DNA from 2 places in the Pseudomonas sp. HP_12 genome. Region 1 is predicted to be linked to the other one. Evidence: predicted binding sites of a transcription regulator. Region 1 holds the regulator's gene; the other holds the start of a gene.

Region 1 (7,945 bases):
GGTGATGTCGACGCAGGGCTTGTAGTTCAGGCGTTCATCGCCCGGCAGGATTTTAACCGCGCCGCGACCATCGACCATCATCTGTTTGCCGCCCGGGGCCAGCAGTGCCAGACCGGGGCGCAGGATGTCACCGTCCTCGGCTTCCTTGACGCTGATGCGGCACAGCTTGTCGAGGCGCTCGGCGAAGGCTTTGGTGAACGCGGCCGGCATGTGCTGGATCAGCACGATGGGCGCCGGAAAGTTGGCCGGCAGTTGGGTCAGTACGCGCTGCAAGGCCACCGGACCGCCGGTAGACGTGCCGATCGCCACCAGTTTGTAGGCTTTGCGCTTGGGCGCAGCCGACGTCGGCGCGTGGTGATGGGACGCCGCTGCAGGCTGCTGCGACGCCGGCGCGGCTGAACGCGCAGGCGCAGGGGCTGGCGCCGGACGCGATGGTCGCGCTTCGGCAGCCGTGCTGCGCGGTGCAGCGGGCGCAGCAGACGGCGCGGGCGCCGAGGTGGCAGAAGGCGTGCTGCCGTAACCGCTGAAACGACGATTGCTGCGCGAGATGCTGTGCACTTTCTCGCATAACATCTGTTTGACCTTCTCGGGGTTGCGCGAGATGTCTTCGAAATTCTTGGGCAGGAAATCCACCGCCCCGGCGTCCAGCGCATCGAGTGTGACTCGGGCGCCTTCGTGGGTCAGGGAGGAGAACATCAACACCGGGGTCGGGCAACGCTGCATGATGTGACGGACCGCGGTAATGCCATCCATCATCGGCATTTCGTAGTCCATGGTGATCACGTCGGGCTTGAGGGCCAGGGCTTGGTCAATGGCTTCCTTGCCATCGGTGGCGGTACCGACCACCTGGATCGTGGGATCCGAAGAGAGAATTTCCGAGACACGACGTCGGAAAAAACCCGAATCGTCCACGACGAGAACCTTGACTGCCATAAACACTCCAAAGAGCGCGCGTCACCCTGAGGGGCCGCACGCCCTGAATCACGTAGCTTGGGTCACATTGGCAAAACGAGACAGGCCAGTGGGACCGGTTTTCGCGCTTAAAACGAGACCGGGTCTGTTTGTAGGACCGGCTTTAGCCGGGAAGGCGTCGAGTGTCACACCGAAAATCCACAGTGTTTTCGCCGCCCTATTCCCGGCTGAAGCCGGTCCCACCAAAAATCGAAAGCCGCCCTACCGAAGCCGATCCTGCTTAACCAATCCGTCGGGCCGCATAGCGCTTGAGCATGCTCGGGACATCGAGAATCAGTGCGATACGGCCGTCACCGGTGATGGTCGCGCCCGACATGCCTGGCGTGCCTTGCAGCATTTTGCCCAGCGGCTTGATCACCACTTCTTCCTGGCCGACCAACTGATCCACCACGAATCCGATGCGTTGCGTGCCTACCGACAGAATCACCACGTGGCCTTCGCGCTGCTCCTCGTGAGCCGCCGAGCTGATCAGCCAGCGCTTGAGGTAGAACAACGGCAGCGCCTTGTCGCGCACGATCACCACTTCCTGACCGTCGACGACGTTGGTGGTCGACAGGTCCAGGTGGAAGATCTCGTTGACGTTGACCAGCGGGAACGCGAAGGCCTGGTTGCCCAGCATGACCATCAGCGTCGGCATGATCGCCAGGGTCAGCGGCACCTTGATGATGATCTTCGAGCCCAGGCCTTTGGTGGAATTGATGCTGATAGAGCCGTTGAGCTGGGCGATCTTGGTTTTCACCACGTCCATGCCCACGCCACGCCCGGACACATCGGAAATCTCGGTCTTGGTCGAGAAGCCCGGCGCGAAGATCAGGTTGTAGCAGTCGGTGTCGCTGAGGCGATCCGCTGCATCCTTGTCCATCACGCCACGCTTGACCGCGATGGCACGCAGGACCGCAGGGTCCATGCCTTTGCCGTCATCGGAAATCGACAGCAGGATGTGATCGCCTTCCTGTTCGGCGGCCAGAATCACACGACCGTTCCGGGACTTGCCCGACGCCTCGCGCTCTTCCGGCGACTCGATACCGTGATCGACCGCGTTACGCACCAAGTGGACGAGCGGGTCGGCCAGGGCCTCGACGAGGTTCTTGTCCAGGTCGGTTTCTTCACCCACCAGTTCAAGGCTGATTTCTTTCTTCAACTGACGCGCCAGATCGCGAACCAGTCGCGGGAAGCGACCGAACACTTTCTTGATCGGCTGCATGCGGGTCTTCATGACCGCGGTCTGCAGGTCAGCGGTGACCACGTCCAGGTTGGACACGGCCTTGGACATGGCTTCATCGGCGCTGTTGGCACCCAGGCGGACCAGGCGGTTACGCACCAGCACCAGTTCGCCGACCATGTTCATGATTTCATCCAGCCGCGCGGTGTCGACGCGCACGGTGGTTTCCGCTTCAGACGGCGGTTTTTCGCTAGGCGCCGGAGCAGCAGCGCGAGCTGGTGCCGGTGCAGCAGCCGGTGCAGCTTTGGCCGGCGCTGCAGCAGCAGGCGTCGCTTTGGCCGGTTCGGCTTTGGCGGGCTCGGGCTTCTTGGTCGGTGCCGCTGCGGCCGGCGCTGCAGCTGCACCGGCAGCCACGGCAGGTTCGAACTTGCCTTTGCCGTGCAACTGATCCAGCAGGTCTTCGAATTCGTTGTCGGTGATCTCGTCCGACGCAGCGGCTTTCGACGCAGCGGAGGGCGCAACCGGAGCGGCAGGTGCAGCGGCAGCAGGTGCCGCAGCGCCAGGAGCCGCAGCGCCGACGGCGTCCGGCGAGAACGAGCCTTTGCCGTGCAACTGATCCAGCAGCGACTCGAATTCGTCGTCAGTGATTTCGTCACTGGCCGGTGCGGCAGACGGCGTCACAGCCGCTGGCGGTTGCACCGCATCAACGGCGAACTGGCCTTTGCCATGCAGCTGATCGAGGAGTGATTCGAATTCGGCGTCAGTGATTTCATCGCTGGCCGCAGTGCCAGCCGGCGCAGCGGGAGCCGCTGCCGCCGGCGCTGCTGCAACGGGTGCCGGGGCGACAGGCGCAGACGGAGCCGGTGCAGGCGCACCTGCCGCTTGCGCCTTGACGGCGTTCAGCGAATCCAGGAGCTGTTCGAATTCCAGATCGGTAATGTCTTCGGACGGCGCTTCAGCGACCGGCTCTTCAACCACCACCGGTGCCGCAGCGATTTCTTCTGCCGAGGCAGGCTCGGCCAGGCGTGCCAGTGCGGCCAGCAATTCAGGCGTGGCCGGGGTGACGGCAGAGCGCTCGCGCACCTGACCGAACATGCTGTTGACGGTGTCGAGTGCTTCGAGCACCACGTCCATGAGCTCCGAGTCGACGCGACGTTCACCCTTGCGCAGGATGTCGAACACGTTCTCGGCGATGTGACAGCATTCAACCAGCTCGTTGAGCTGGAGGAAGCCGGCGCCCCCTTTTACAGTGTGAAAACCGCGAAAAATTGCATTGAGCAGGTCCGCATCGTCAGGCCGGCTTTCCAGCTCGACCAACTGCTCTGACAACAGCTCGAGAATCTCGCCGGCCTCTACCAGAAAATCCTGAAGGATTTCTTCATCGGCGCCGAAGCTCATTGGGGGGTGCTCCTAAAATTAACCGTCAAACCGATCCGGAGGCTGCACTGACGGCCTGCGCGCATTGCTTTCGTCGAAGCATTGGCGCGCGGGTCCAGCAGCCACTTTCACAGAAAACCTGAAGTCCGAGACAGAATGACCGAATCAGAATCCGAGGCTGGATAGCAGATCGTCAACATCATCCTGTCCGGATACAACGTCTTCACGTTTATCGGCATGAATCTGCGGACCTTCACCCTTGGAGTGAAGTTTTTCTTGTTCTTTTTGCTGACGGAACATTTCCTGGTCGTGCTCGATGCCCGCGAAGCGGTCCACCTGGCTCGCCATGAGCACCAGCTTGAGCAGATTGCGCTCGACTTCCGTGACCAGCGTGGTCACGCGCTTGATCACCTGACCGGTGAGGTCCTGGTAATCCTGAGCCAGCAGAATGTCGTTCAAGTGCGCAGAGACCTCGGTGGTCTCCTTCTCGCTGCGGGTCAGGAACACATCGACGCGGCGGGCCAGATCACGAAACTCTTCGGCGCTGATCTCGCGGCGCATGAAGCGTCCCCAATCGGCGCTCAACGACTTGGCGTCTTCAGTGAGCCCGTGCATCAACGGCGTGCTCAGCTCTACCAGATCCATGGTCCGGTTCGCCGCGTTTTCAGTCAGCCTGACGACGTACGACAGCCGCTCGGTGGCGTCGGTGATCTGGGAGACCTCCTCGGCCTGCGGCATGTTCGGGTCGATCTGGAAGTTGACGATCGCGCTGTGCAGCTCGCGCGTCAGTTTGCCGACTTCCTGATACAGGCCGCGGTCGCGGGTCTGGTTAAGCTCATGGATCAGTTGCACGGCATCGCCGAACTTGCCTTTTTCAAGGCTCGCGACCAGCTCTTGTGCGTGTTTCTTCAGAGTTGACTCAAAGTCACCCATTGTCGAATCTTTGGAATCCATAGCGCCCTCGCAGCGGACATCAGCTATTGACGCGCTCGAATATCTTTTCGATTTTTTCTTTGAGCACTTGCGCGGTGAACGGCTTCACCACGTAGCCGTTCACACCGGCCTGAGCGGCTTCGATGATCTGCTCGCGCTTGGCTTCGGCAGTGACCATCAGCACCGGCAGGCTGCGCAGACGCTCGTCGGCACGCACCTGACGCAACAGGTCGATGCCGGACATGCCCGGCATGTTCCAGTCAGTGACGAGGAAGTCAAAAGCGCCGCTTTGCAGCATCGGCAATGCGGTGAGTCCGTCATCTGCTTCGGCCGTGTTGGTGAACCCAAGGTCACGCAACAGGTTTTTTATGATCCGCCGCATCGTTGAGAAGTCATCAACGATGAGGATTTTCATGTTCTTGTCCAATTCGACCTCCAAGCAGTCTTTAACGCGTTCAGCACCTGAACGCGCGTTCAATCAATACCGGCTGTGCCGAACATCAAGAGGGGGTGGAATCGACCGGAACAAGCGCAGCGAAACCGGATCATCTACGACCCGGTTCGACCGACTCCTGCCGTGTCTCATTTGCTTCCCGCTCACGTCTTGCACAGCCGGTCTTACACGCAACACGCAGGCCTCACGGCCTGCGCCTGATTCACGAACGTGCGCGCCACTCGCCAAGACGACCGCGCAACCGCGCCGCGCATTGACTGTGCAGCTGGCTGACCCGCGACTCGCTGACCCCCAGGACCTCACCGATTTCCTTGAGGTTCAGCTCTTCGTCGTAGTACAGCGACAACACCAGGCGTTCACGTTCGGGCAAGTTGGCAATGGCCTCGGCCAGCGCAGCCTGAAAGCGCTCGTCTTCCAGATCCCGCGACGGTTCGAGGGACTGGCTCGCGCCGTCCTCGTGCAGCCCTTCGTGTTCGCCGTCCTGCAACAGATCGTCGAAGCTGAACAGGCGGCTGCCCAGGGTATCGTTCAAAATCCCGTAGTAATCGTCGAGACTCATTTCAAGTTCGGCAGCAACCTCGTGATCTTTAGCGTCACGGCCGGTTTTTGCTTCGATTGCACGAATCGCGTCACTGACCATGCGCGTGTTGCGGTGGACCGAACGCGGCGCCCAGTCCCCCTTGCGCACTTCGTCGAGCATCGCACCACGGATACGAATACCCGCGTACGTCTCGAAGCTGGCCCCTTTCGTGGAGTCGTATTTGGTCGAGACTTCGAGCAAGCCAATCATGCCCGCCTGGATCAAATCCTCGACCTGCACGCTGGCCGGCAGACGCGCCAGCAAGTGGTAGGCGATTCGTTTGACCAGCGGGGCATAACGCTCGATCAGCTCATACTGGGAGTCTTTGGACGATTTGCTGTACATGCGATAGCCACTTGCTGTCATGAGACGGGCCCTGCGCTGGTTTGATGCACGAGGCGTTCTACGAAAAATTCCAGGTGGCCGCGCGGGTTCGCCGGGAGCGGCCAGGTGTCGACTTTCTGCGCGATGGCCTTGAACGCCAGGGCACATTTGGAACGCGGAAACGCTTCGTACACGGCGCGCTGTTTCTGCACGGCCTTGCGTACGCATTCGTCGTACGGCACGGCGCCCACATACTGCAGGGCCACGTCGAGAAAACGGTCGGTGACTTTGGTCAGCTTGGCGAAGAGGTTGCGCCCTTCCTGCGGGCTCTGGGCCATGTTGGCCAGGACGCGGAAGCGGTTCATGCCGTAATCGCGGTTGAGCAGTTTGATCAGGGCATAGGCGTCGGTGATCGATGTGGGTTCGTCGCACACCACCAGCAGCACTTCCTGGGCCGCGCGGACGAAGCTCACCACCGATTCGCCGATGCCGGCGGCGGTATCGATGACCAGCACATCGAGGTTGTCGCCAATGTCACTGAACGCCTGAATCAGCCCGGCATGCTGCGCCGGGGTCAGGTGGACCATGCTCTGGGTGCCCGATGCCGCCGGCACGATGCGTACACCGCCCGGGCCTTGCAGCAAGACATCGCGCAGCTCGCACCGCCCTTCGATGACATCAGCCAGGGTGCGTTTGGGGGTCAGACCCAACAATACGTCGACGTTGGCCAGACCCAGATCGGCGTCCAGCAGCATGACGCGACGTCCCAGCTCGGCCAGTGCCAGTGAAAGATTCACTGAAACGTTGGTCTTGCCTACGCCACCTTTGCCACCGGTCACCGCGATAACCTGTACGGGATGCATGCTGCCCATGTTAATTGTTTACCTTGTCTTGCTTAGACCTAAGCCACATGTCGGGCTGCACGTTCAGTGTCTGAACAATGCCTGGCAGACCATCGATGCAGGAAAATTCCACTGTCATTTTCTTCACCTAGCCCGCGCGCTTGCCGGTGCTGTGATAAAGATCCGCAAACATATCCGCCATCGCTTCCTCGCTCGGCTCCTCCTGCATCTGCACGCTGACAGCCCGGCTCACCAATTGGTGCCGACGCGGCAAATGCAGATCATCCGGTATCCGTGGGCCATCGGTGAGATAGGCCACAGGCAGTTCGTGTGTCACGGCCAGGCTGAGCACTTCGCCCAGGCTGGCCGTTTCGTCGAGCTTGGTCAGGATGCACCCGGCCAGGCCGCAACGTTTGTAACTGTGATAAGCCGCTGACAGCACCTGCTTCTGGCTGGTTGTCGCCAGCACCAGGTAGTTGCGCGCCTTGATGCCACGCCCGGCGAGGGTTTCCAGTTGCAGACGCAGGGCCGGATCGCTGGCTTGCAGGCCGGCGGTGTCGATCAACACCACGCGCTTGCGCAACAGCGGCTCCAGCGCCTGTGCCAGGGACTGGCCCGGGTCGACGTGGGTGACCGGTACATTGAGGATCCGGCCCAGGGTTTTCAGTTGCTCCTGAGCGCCAATGCGGAAACTGTCCATGCTCACCAGCGCGATATTTTGCGCGCCGTATTTCAACACATATCGGGCCGCCAGTTTAGCCAGCGTGGTGGTTTTGCCCATGCCGGCAGGACCGACCATGGCAATCACACCGCCCTCTTCCAGTGGCTCGACGTCCGGCGTGGCAATCATGCGGGCCAGATGGGCCAGCAGCATGCGCCAGGTGTGAGCCTGATCGTTGGAGTCCGGGACCATCGCCAGCAAGTCGCGGGACAGCGGGCCGGAAAGGCCAACCCGTTGCAGACGGCGCCACAGATTGGCCTGTTGCGGACGGCCGTCTCGCAGCTGGTTCCAGGCCAGCGAGCCTAGCTGGACTTCCAGCAGTTCGCGCAGGCCGTTCAATTCGGAACGCATCGCTTCGTAGGCGCGGTCGCCAACGCCCGGCTCGGCGTTGCGCTCGGCGCGTTCGGCGGCCACTGCGGCGTGGACGGACGGGCGAAACGGTTCTTCCAGCGTCGGTTCGATCTGCTTGCTGTCATCCATCGCAAGGCCGGCGAACAACTGACGGTTGGCGACAGTGTCCAGCTCGCTGCGGTGGGTCAGCTCAGCCTGAGCAGTGACGATGAGCGACTGAGTCTTGCGC
Region 2 (7,945 bases), on a different contig from region 1:
ACCTCCACCGGCAACAACTCCTGATACATCGAGTCCTGAGCGTTGAGGTACTCGCGGCAGCGTTCGACCATGGCCGACGAGTTGTCGATGGCGATCACCCGGCAATCTTCAGTGCGCACATGCCGACGCAATGCCTGAGTGACGGCGCCCAGTGAACTGCCCAGGTCATAGAGCACGCTGTGGGGCTGGGCGAATTGCGCCGCGAGCACGCCGAGGTTTTCGACGATGGTCGGATAGCCCGGCACCGAGCGCTTGATCATGTCCGGGAACACCCGCACGACGTCTTCGTTGAAGGCGAAGTCGGGCACCTGGGGCAGCGGCTGGGCGAATAGGCGGTCGGGTTCTGGGCTCACGGCGATTCCGGGGTACGAAGCGAAAAGTGCGGCATTTTAGCCAATTCCGTCCCTCGGCTGGAACCTCATCTCATCGCTCGTGTGCCGACTTTGCCCCGCCGCTGAAAAAGCCGCGCCCGGTTACGGGGCGCGGCCAGGGCTCAAGCCATGTAATCAGTACTTCCAGCTCACCGACGCGGTGAAGTTGCGTGGATCCCCGAAGTTGCTCTGGTTGTAGCGCAGGCTCTGTTGGTATTTCTCGTTGGTGAGGTTGTTGAGGTTGAGCTGGGTGCTCCAGTGCTGATCGATGTCGTAGCGGGTCATCAGGCCGATGAGCGCGTAGGCGTCCTGGCGGGCGGCGGGCGAGTCGTCGTTCTGAGTCTTGCTCTGCCAGCTCAGGCTGCCGCCGACCTTGACCTTCGGCGCCATCGGCAACTGGTAGGTCATCGACGACGTCAAGGCGTGGCGCGGGATGAACTTGCGCGCACGGCTGTCGTTGTTGTCAGTGATATAGACGTAGGTGTACCCGCCGTTGACTTGCAGCCCCGGCGCCACTTCGCCCGACGCTTCCAGCTCCAGGCCGCTGCTGTCGTAGGACATCGCCTCGTAGACATAGCCGCCCAGGTTGGCATCATAGGTCGAACTGCCCGGCACGTTGTCTTGCTTGGCATGGAACACCGCTGCGCTGACGTTGAGCTTCTTGTCCAGCAACTGGCCCTTGATGCCCGCTTCATAGCTTTTGCCTTCAAGCGGATCGAGCACCCGGCCTTGACCGTCGAGGTAATACTGCGGATTGAAGACTTCGGTGTAACTGGCGTACAGCGCGTATTCGGGGGTCAGGTCGTAGACGATACCGGCATACGGCGTGACTTTGCCGTGAATGCGCACCTCGCGCGCGGAGCCGTAGTTTTCGCCATTGCTGTCCGCGCTGAGCATGCGGGCGCCGGTGATCACATGCAGATCGTCGGTCAGGCTGAAACGCGCGCCGGCGTAAACGCTCTTCTGGCGATCGGTGTAGTTCGAGGTCGCAGCGGGTAACGCAGCGACGTAATTCGGCTGCGGCAGGTAGCCATGCAGCGCATCTTCAAGGGTCACAGGCGAGTAGTTGAGGACGTCACCGTACTGCGAGGATTCGCGATTGCGCTGGCGTGCAGCGTTCGCCCCCAGCGTGAGTTGATGTTCCCGACCGCCGAGCATGAAGGGGCCGCTCAGCGAGTAATCGCCACTGAGTTCGAGGTTCTTGTCTTTGTACTTGGAGCCCAGTCCGGTGTAACCGGTGGGTGAAGTGCTGTCGCCGTACATGTAGAACATCTCGGTGTCTTCGCGGTGCTCGGCGCCGGCGACGGTCAGCTTCGACTTCCAGTCGTTGGCGAAGGTGTGTTCCCACTCGGCAAACGCACGTTGCGTGTGAACGTCCCAATGCACCCACGGCTGGGAAATATTGGAATGGGTGCTGCTGTAATGAATGGAGTTGCCATTGCCATCGACCAACGGCAGTGCGCCCCAGCTTGAGCCATTGGCGTTGGTTTTCTGGTCCTCGTAACCAAGGGTCAGCGTGTCGCTGTCGCTCAGGTCGAATGCCAGCAGACCGCTGAAGATGTTCTTCTCGCGGGAGTAGCGATCAAGGTATGAGTTGCCGTTTTCGTTGGCGTAGATGACCCGCCCCCGCACGTTGCCCGAGTCGGTCAGGGGGCCGGAGACGTCGATGTCCACCCGGCGTTTGTCCCAGGAACCGGCGGTCACGTCGATCTTTGCCTGGGGATCGTAAGTCGGGCGTTTGCGGATGAAGTTGACCGTGGCCGAGGGGTTGCCGGCCCCGGACATCAAGCCGTTGGCGCCGTGAACGATATCGACCTGTTCGTAGGGCGCCAGGTCGATATCGCCCACCAGCAACCCATTGGTCATCGGCATGGCCGTGCCGTCGTACTGGAAGTTGTTGATGTCGAAACCGCGCGCGGTGAAGTAAGTGCGGTCTGTTTCGACTTTCTGCACGTTGACGCCGGGGGTGCTGGTCAACACATCGCGGATGCTGTTGAGCTTGAAGTCATCCATTTGCTCGCGTTTGATGTTGGTCACACCCTGGGGCGTTTCCTGGTTGGTCAGGTCCAGCCGGGTGGTGGTGCTGCTGGGCTTGCCCTGGTAGCCCTGCGGGTTGCCGGTGTCGCCGTAGGTGGCGGTTGACGTCACGTCAGTGGCCGGCAGGCTGAGCGCTGTCTCTTCGGCATTCGCTGTGTTGAGCACGCTCAGGGCGATTAACGAAAGGGCCTTTGGGCAAAAGGGGATCGAGTGACGCATGGCGGGCAACGCTCCGGCGAATGTAACAAATGGTGATGGTTCTCAATTATCGGCAAGTTACAATTGAGAATCAATGTCATTTATTGCATTCGTCGGTGTTGGCTGCAACGCTGGCCATGATCGGGTGCCTTCCCCCAGCGTTAAAGCTTTCCCCCCGGCAGTCGAAACACCTTAATTCGCAACTCATTTCATTACTGGCACAGGGAACCGTGGCATGCATGCGTTCAAGGCGTTGTACGAGTCCATCGAAAGGCAGTTTTTCAATTCTTTGACCAAGAAGCTGTCGAGCCTGTTTCTGATGGTGGTGGTGAGCGCCGTGGTGTACTGGGTGGCCGTGAGCCTGCGCGCGGACATTCTTCTGCAGTTGCGCAGCGCGCAGTTGCCGGCGGAGACGCTAAGCATGATCGAGGGGAAACTCGATGTGCTGAGCAATGCCATCCTGGGCAGCACGCTGTTTACCCTGTGTCTGGTCAGCTTCATGGTCTGGTATTTCCGGCACTTGATCGTGCGGCCGGTGACCCAGATGAGCTTGGCGCTGGAAGGCATTGCCAACGGCGAGGGCGACCTGTCCAAGGACTTGCCGCTGCTAACCCACGATGAAATTCGCGTGCTGGCGAGTACCTGCAACCGGTTTCTGGCCAAACAGCGGGAGATCATCAGCAGCGTTCAGGCGTTGACCGTGCACATTGCCGTGGAGTCCGCGCGCTCGCTGAAAAACATCAGCGATTCCAGCGACAGCGCGACCCATCAGGCGCGCTTCGCCAAGGAAGTCATGGAGCAGAGCAACGACGCAGTGGGTCGGATTGCCGAGGTGTCCCGGCAGACTCAGGGCATTTCCGGGACCACCGCGCAGAACCTCAGCATGGCCCGCGACTCCTACACTGAACTGCTGGAAGTGACCGGCAATATCAGTGAGATTTCCAGCAGCCTGAATGAGTTCGGCACCCTGGTTTCGGCGCTGAACCAACGTTCGTCGAGCATCAAATCCATTGTCGGATTGATTCAACAAATCTCCTCCCAGACCAATCTTCTGGCGCTCAACGCGGCGATCGAGGCGGCGCGTGCAGGGGAGAGCGGGCGTGGTTTCGCGGTGGTTGCCGACGAAGTCCGGACCCTCGCCCAGAACGTCAGCCGCGCCACCGAGGACATTTCCCAGAACATCGACGCCATGTTGCTGGAAGTGAGCTCGACCCACGAGCAAACCACCCAGATCAGCCACAGCGCCCGGGAGACCCAGAAAGTGGTCGAGCGCGCGTCTGGGCATTTCGAGAGCATGATCGGCGACTTCGAATCCACCCACACGAAGCTTGAGGACATCGCCTCGCACATCCAGCAGTTTGCCGACAGCAACACCGGCATCAACGACCGCGTCACGCAGATTCATGCGGACAGCCAGTCCATCGACCAGCGCATGCAGCATTCGGCCACGGCCACCCGAGACCTGTCGGGCGTGGCGGAAAAGGTTCAGGCGCTGCTGGGCCGGTTTGTCCTCGGGCATGGCGCGCTGGACGCTGGCATTACCCGCGCCAGTCATTGCCGCGACCGGCTCCAGGTGCGTCTGGCCGTGCTGCAACGTGAGGGCTTCAACCTGTTCGATCAGAACTACAAATTGATTCCCGGGACTGATCCCAAGCAATACACGACCAGCTACACCGAGCGCTTCGCGCAGATCTGTCAGGAGGAGTGCGACGCGCTCACCAAAGGCACGCGGGGCGGTAAGGTCACCTTCATCGTCGACAGCAAGGGTTACTGCCCGGTGAACAACAGCTGGGTGTCGAAAAAACCTACGGGCGACCGAGCTATCGACCTACCGGTGTGCCGGAACAAGCGCATGTTCGCTGACCCCATCGGCCTGCGCGCAGCCGCTAACCAACAGCGCTTCCTGCTGCAAACCTACCTGCGCGACACCGGCGAAATCATGACCGAGATCGACGTGCCGTTCTTCTTCGAAGGCCGTCATTGGGGCAACTTGCGCATGGGCTTCGACGCTGCGCAATTACTGGCCGAGTGACAGAGGCTCACGCCAGTGCTCAGCGACTGATCAGCCCTTCGCCGGCAAGGATTTTCCTGCGCGAGCAGCCGTGGAATGAGCGGGCGATCAGTTCACCGTAATGACGCAATCGAAGGTGCGTGCTGGCGCCACTTCCGGCGCCCAGGGTTGTTGGTAGACCATCATCAGGTGACCCGTGCCCGGATTGGCGGCTCGGTAGCGCCAGACCGACTGACCGCCTTCACCGACCAAACCTACGTCTTTGGAGGCATTGAACACCTCGGGCCCCAGGCTGCTCAGGATGGACGGCGCAGGGTTTTGCATCAGCCAGCGGTGCCCGGTCGTGGGATTGCTGGGCAGCATCAGCATGAGGGTCTGGCCGGTTTTGAGAGAAAGGGGACAGTCTTGCTGATCGTCCAGGGAGACGATCTGTTTTGGCGCCTGGACGCAAGCGGCAAGCAGGCTGAGGCTGAACGGGACGAGCAAGCGGGCAGCGGTCATGAAGGCTCCGGTCATAGGCAACATGGGGGGAGCATAACCGAAGACGGGAGAGATGCTAATCAGGTGGGCCGCACAAGACGTGTGAGGGCGGCCAGGGTGGCGCCCCCACACGTTGAGGCGAGGTCAGTGCTTAAAACAATATCTTCGCCACATCCGCAAAGCGTTTGGCGAAGTGCGCGGTAATGCCTTCTTTCAGGTAATCCGGCAGTTCTTCGAAGTTGCCACGGTTGGCTTCCGGGAGGATCAGCTCGTAGATCTTCTGGCGCCGCGCCGCGATCACCTTCTCCCGCACGCCGCCAATCGGCAGTACGTGCCCGGTCAGGGTCAGTTCTCCGGTCATCGCCACGCCTTTTTTCGGCGCCTGGTTACGCGCCAGCGACAGCAGCGCGCTGGCCATGGTCACACCGGCACTTGGCCCGTCTTTCGGCGTCGCACCTTCCGGCACGTGAAGGTGAACGAAGGCTTCGTCGAAGAAGGTTTTGTCGCCGCCAAACTTCGCCAGATTGGAGCTGACGTAGCTGTAGGCGATTTCGGCAGACTCCTTCATCACGTCGCCCAGCTGGCCGGTGAGCTTGAAGCCGCGGTTGAGCGTATGGATGCGGGTCGCTTCGATTGGCAGTGTCGCGCCACCCATGCTGGTCCAGGCCAGGCCGGTAATCACGCCGGTGCCCGACAACACTTGCTCGTTGCGGAACACCGCCATGCCCAGCGAAGCTTCCAGCTCTTTCGGGCCGATCTTGACCACGGTGTCCGGGTTGTCCAGCAGCTTGACCACCGCCTTGCGCACCAGTTTGCCCAGCTGTTTTTCCAGCTGCCGCACACCGGCTTCCCGCGCATACCCTTCGATCACCGCGCGCAATGCACTGTCGCTGATCATCAGGCTGTTTTTCGACACGCCGGCCTTGGCCAGTTGCTTGGGCCACAGATGGCGCTTGGCGATGGCGAGCTTTTCTTCAGTGATATAGCCCGACAGGCGAATCACTTCCATCCGGTCCAGCAGCGGGCCGGGGATCGAGTCCAGGGTGTTCGCGGTGCAGATGAACAGCACCTTCGACAGGTCCAGACGCAGGTCGAGGTAGTGGTCGAGGAATTCGACGTTCTGCTCCGGGTCCAGGGTTTCCAGCAGCGCCGAGGCCGGGTCGCCCTGGAAGCTCTGGCCCATCTTGTCGATCTCGTCGAGCATGATCACCGGGTTCATCACTTCCACGTCTTTCAGCGCCTGCACCAGCTTGCCCGGTTGGGCGCCGATGTAGGTGCGACGATGGCCCTTGATCTCGGCCTCGTCGCGCATGCCACCAACGCTGAAACGGTAGAACGGCCGGCCCAGGGATTCCGCAATCGACTTGCCGACGCTGGTTTTACCCACGCCCGGCGGGCCGACCAGCAGCACGATGGAGCCGGAGATTTCGCCTTTGTAGGCGCCGACGGCGAGGAATTCGAGAATGCGGCTCTTGATGTCATCAAGGCCGGCGTGGTGCTGATCGAGCACCTTGCGCGCGTGTTTCAGGTCGAGCTTGTCGTCACCAAACACGCCCCACGGCACCGCGCTTGCCCAGTCCAGGTAGTTGCGCGTGACGGCGTATTCCGGTGAACCGGTTTCCAGCACCGACAGCTTGTTGATCTCTTCGTCGATGCGCTTGCGCGCCTGGGGCGGCAGGGTCTTGCCCACCAGACGCTCTTCGAACTGTTCGATGTCAGCGCTGCGGTCGTCCTTGGTCAGCCCCAGTTCCTGCTGGATGACCTTCAGCTGTTCCTTGAGGAAGAACTCACGCTGGTGCTCGCCGATCTTGCGGTTCACTTCCGCGGAGATTTCTTTCTGCAGGCGCGCGACTTCGACTTCCTTGCGCAGCATCGGCAGGACTTTTTCCATGCGCTTGAGCACGGGCACGCAATCGAGCACCTGCTGCAGCTCGACGCCCGTGGCGGAAGTCAGGGCCGCAGCGAAGTCGGTCAGCGGGGAAGGATCGTTGGGGCTGAAGCGATTGAGGTAGTTCTTCAACTCTTCGCTGTACAGCGGGTTGAGCGGCAGCAGTTCCTTGATCGCATTGATCAGCGCCATGCCGTAGGCCTTGACCTCATCGGTCGGCTCGTTGGGCTGGTGCGGGTATTCGACCTCCACCAGAAACGGCGGGCGATGGTGCTTGAGCCAGGTCTTGATGCGCACACGGCTCAGGCCCTGGGCGACGAACTGCAGCTTGCCGTTTTCACGGCTGGCGTGGTGCACCTTGACCAGCGTGCCGTACTCCGGCAACGCCTTGGTGTCGAAATGACGGGGGTCGTCGGGCGGGGTGTCCATGAAAAACAGCGCCAGCGAGTGGTGATCAGACTTGCTGACCAGCTCCAGCGTTTCGGCCCAGGGCTCTTCATTGACGATGACCGGCAGCACTTGCGCGGGGAAGAACGGACGGTTGTGGATCGGGATGATGTACACCTGATCCGGCAGGTTCTGGCCGGGCAGGGCGAGGCGCTTGTTGTCGGAGCCGAGGATTTCGTGCTCATGATCGTCGTCGGGGTGCGGCTGGTTGGCGTCGGACTGCTGGTCGCTCATGGGGCACCTGCATAAATGGAGATGAGCCTTAGATGGGGCGCAAGGCCTCAGGTTTCAATAGCGCCGGTCGATAGCAATGACTAAGCAGGCCGATTTAAAAGCATATGTGGCGTTGCGCCAGGCCGTGGCCTCCAATAGGTGATGGCCATGTGCTTTGCCGGAAGTCCGTCTGATATCGCCGACCTCCGATCCGTGGGCTACGCTGGAAATCATCGCCAAGTAGGCTCTCTTTGCGGGCCTCGCTGTCTGGAACATCTGTCATGCGCCGTGTTTTTATGT

The links. Region 1 encodes FliA, which starts transcription of late flagellar genes. Its sites were predicted from a motif close to CTAAAGTTTNNNNNNNNNNNGCCGNTAA; they were not measured.
Region 2: ACYASU_RS03255 (methyl-accepting chemotaxis protein) is a predicted target of FliA. The motif match lies at 2,768-2,795, and genes of this name have one in related genera.

Annotation. Positions count from the first base shown of each region.
Region 1 is NZ_JBTOQG010000005.1:2,577-10,521, reverse strand. Features, by position in the region: gene ACYASU_RS05420 (protein-glutamate methylesterase/protein-glutamine glutaminase) at 1-933, opposite strand, end outside; gene ACYASU_RS05415 (chemotaxis protein CheA) at 1,193-3,532, opposite strand; gene ACYASU_RS05410 (protein phosphatase CheZ) at 3,677-4,465, opposite strand; gene ACYASU_RS05405 (chemotaxis response regulator CheY) at 4,485-4,859, opposite strand; gene fliA (RNA polymerase sigma factor FliA) at 5,101-5,844, opposite strand; gene fleN (flagellar synthesis regulator FleN) at 5,841-6,674, opposite strand; gene flhF (flagellar biosynthesis protein FlhF) at 6,793-7,945, opposite strand, start outside.
Region 2 is NZ_JBTOQG010000002.1:193,793-201,737, reverse strand. Features, by position in the region: gene cmoA (carboxy-S-adenosyl-L-methionine synthase CmoA) at 1-353, opposite strand, end outside; gene ACYASU_RS03260 (TonB-dependent siderophore receptor) at 507-2,627, opposite strand; gene ACYASU_RS03255 (methyl-accepting chemotaxis protein) at 2,842-4,638, shown strand; gene ACYASU_RS03250 (protease inhibitor I42 family protein) at 4,726-5,118, opposite strand; gene lon (endopeptidase La) at 5,249-7,666, opposite strand; gene ACYASU_RS03240 (methylamine utilization protein) at 7,927-7,945, shown strand, end outside.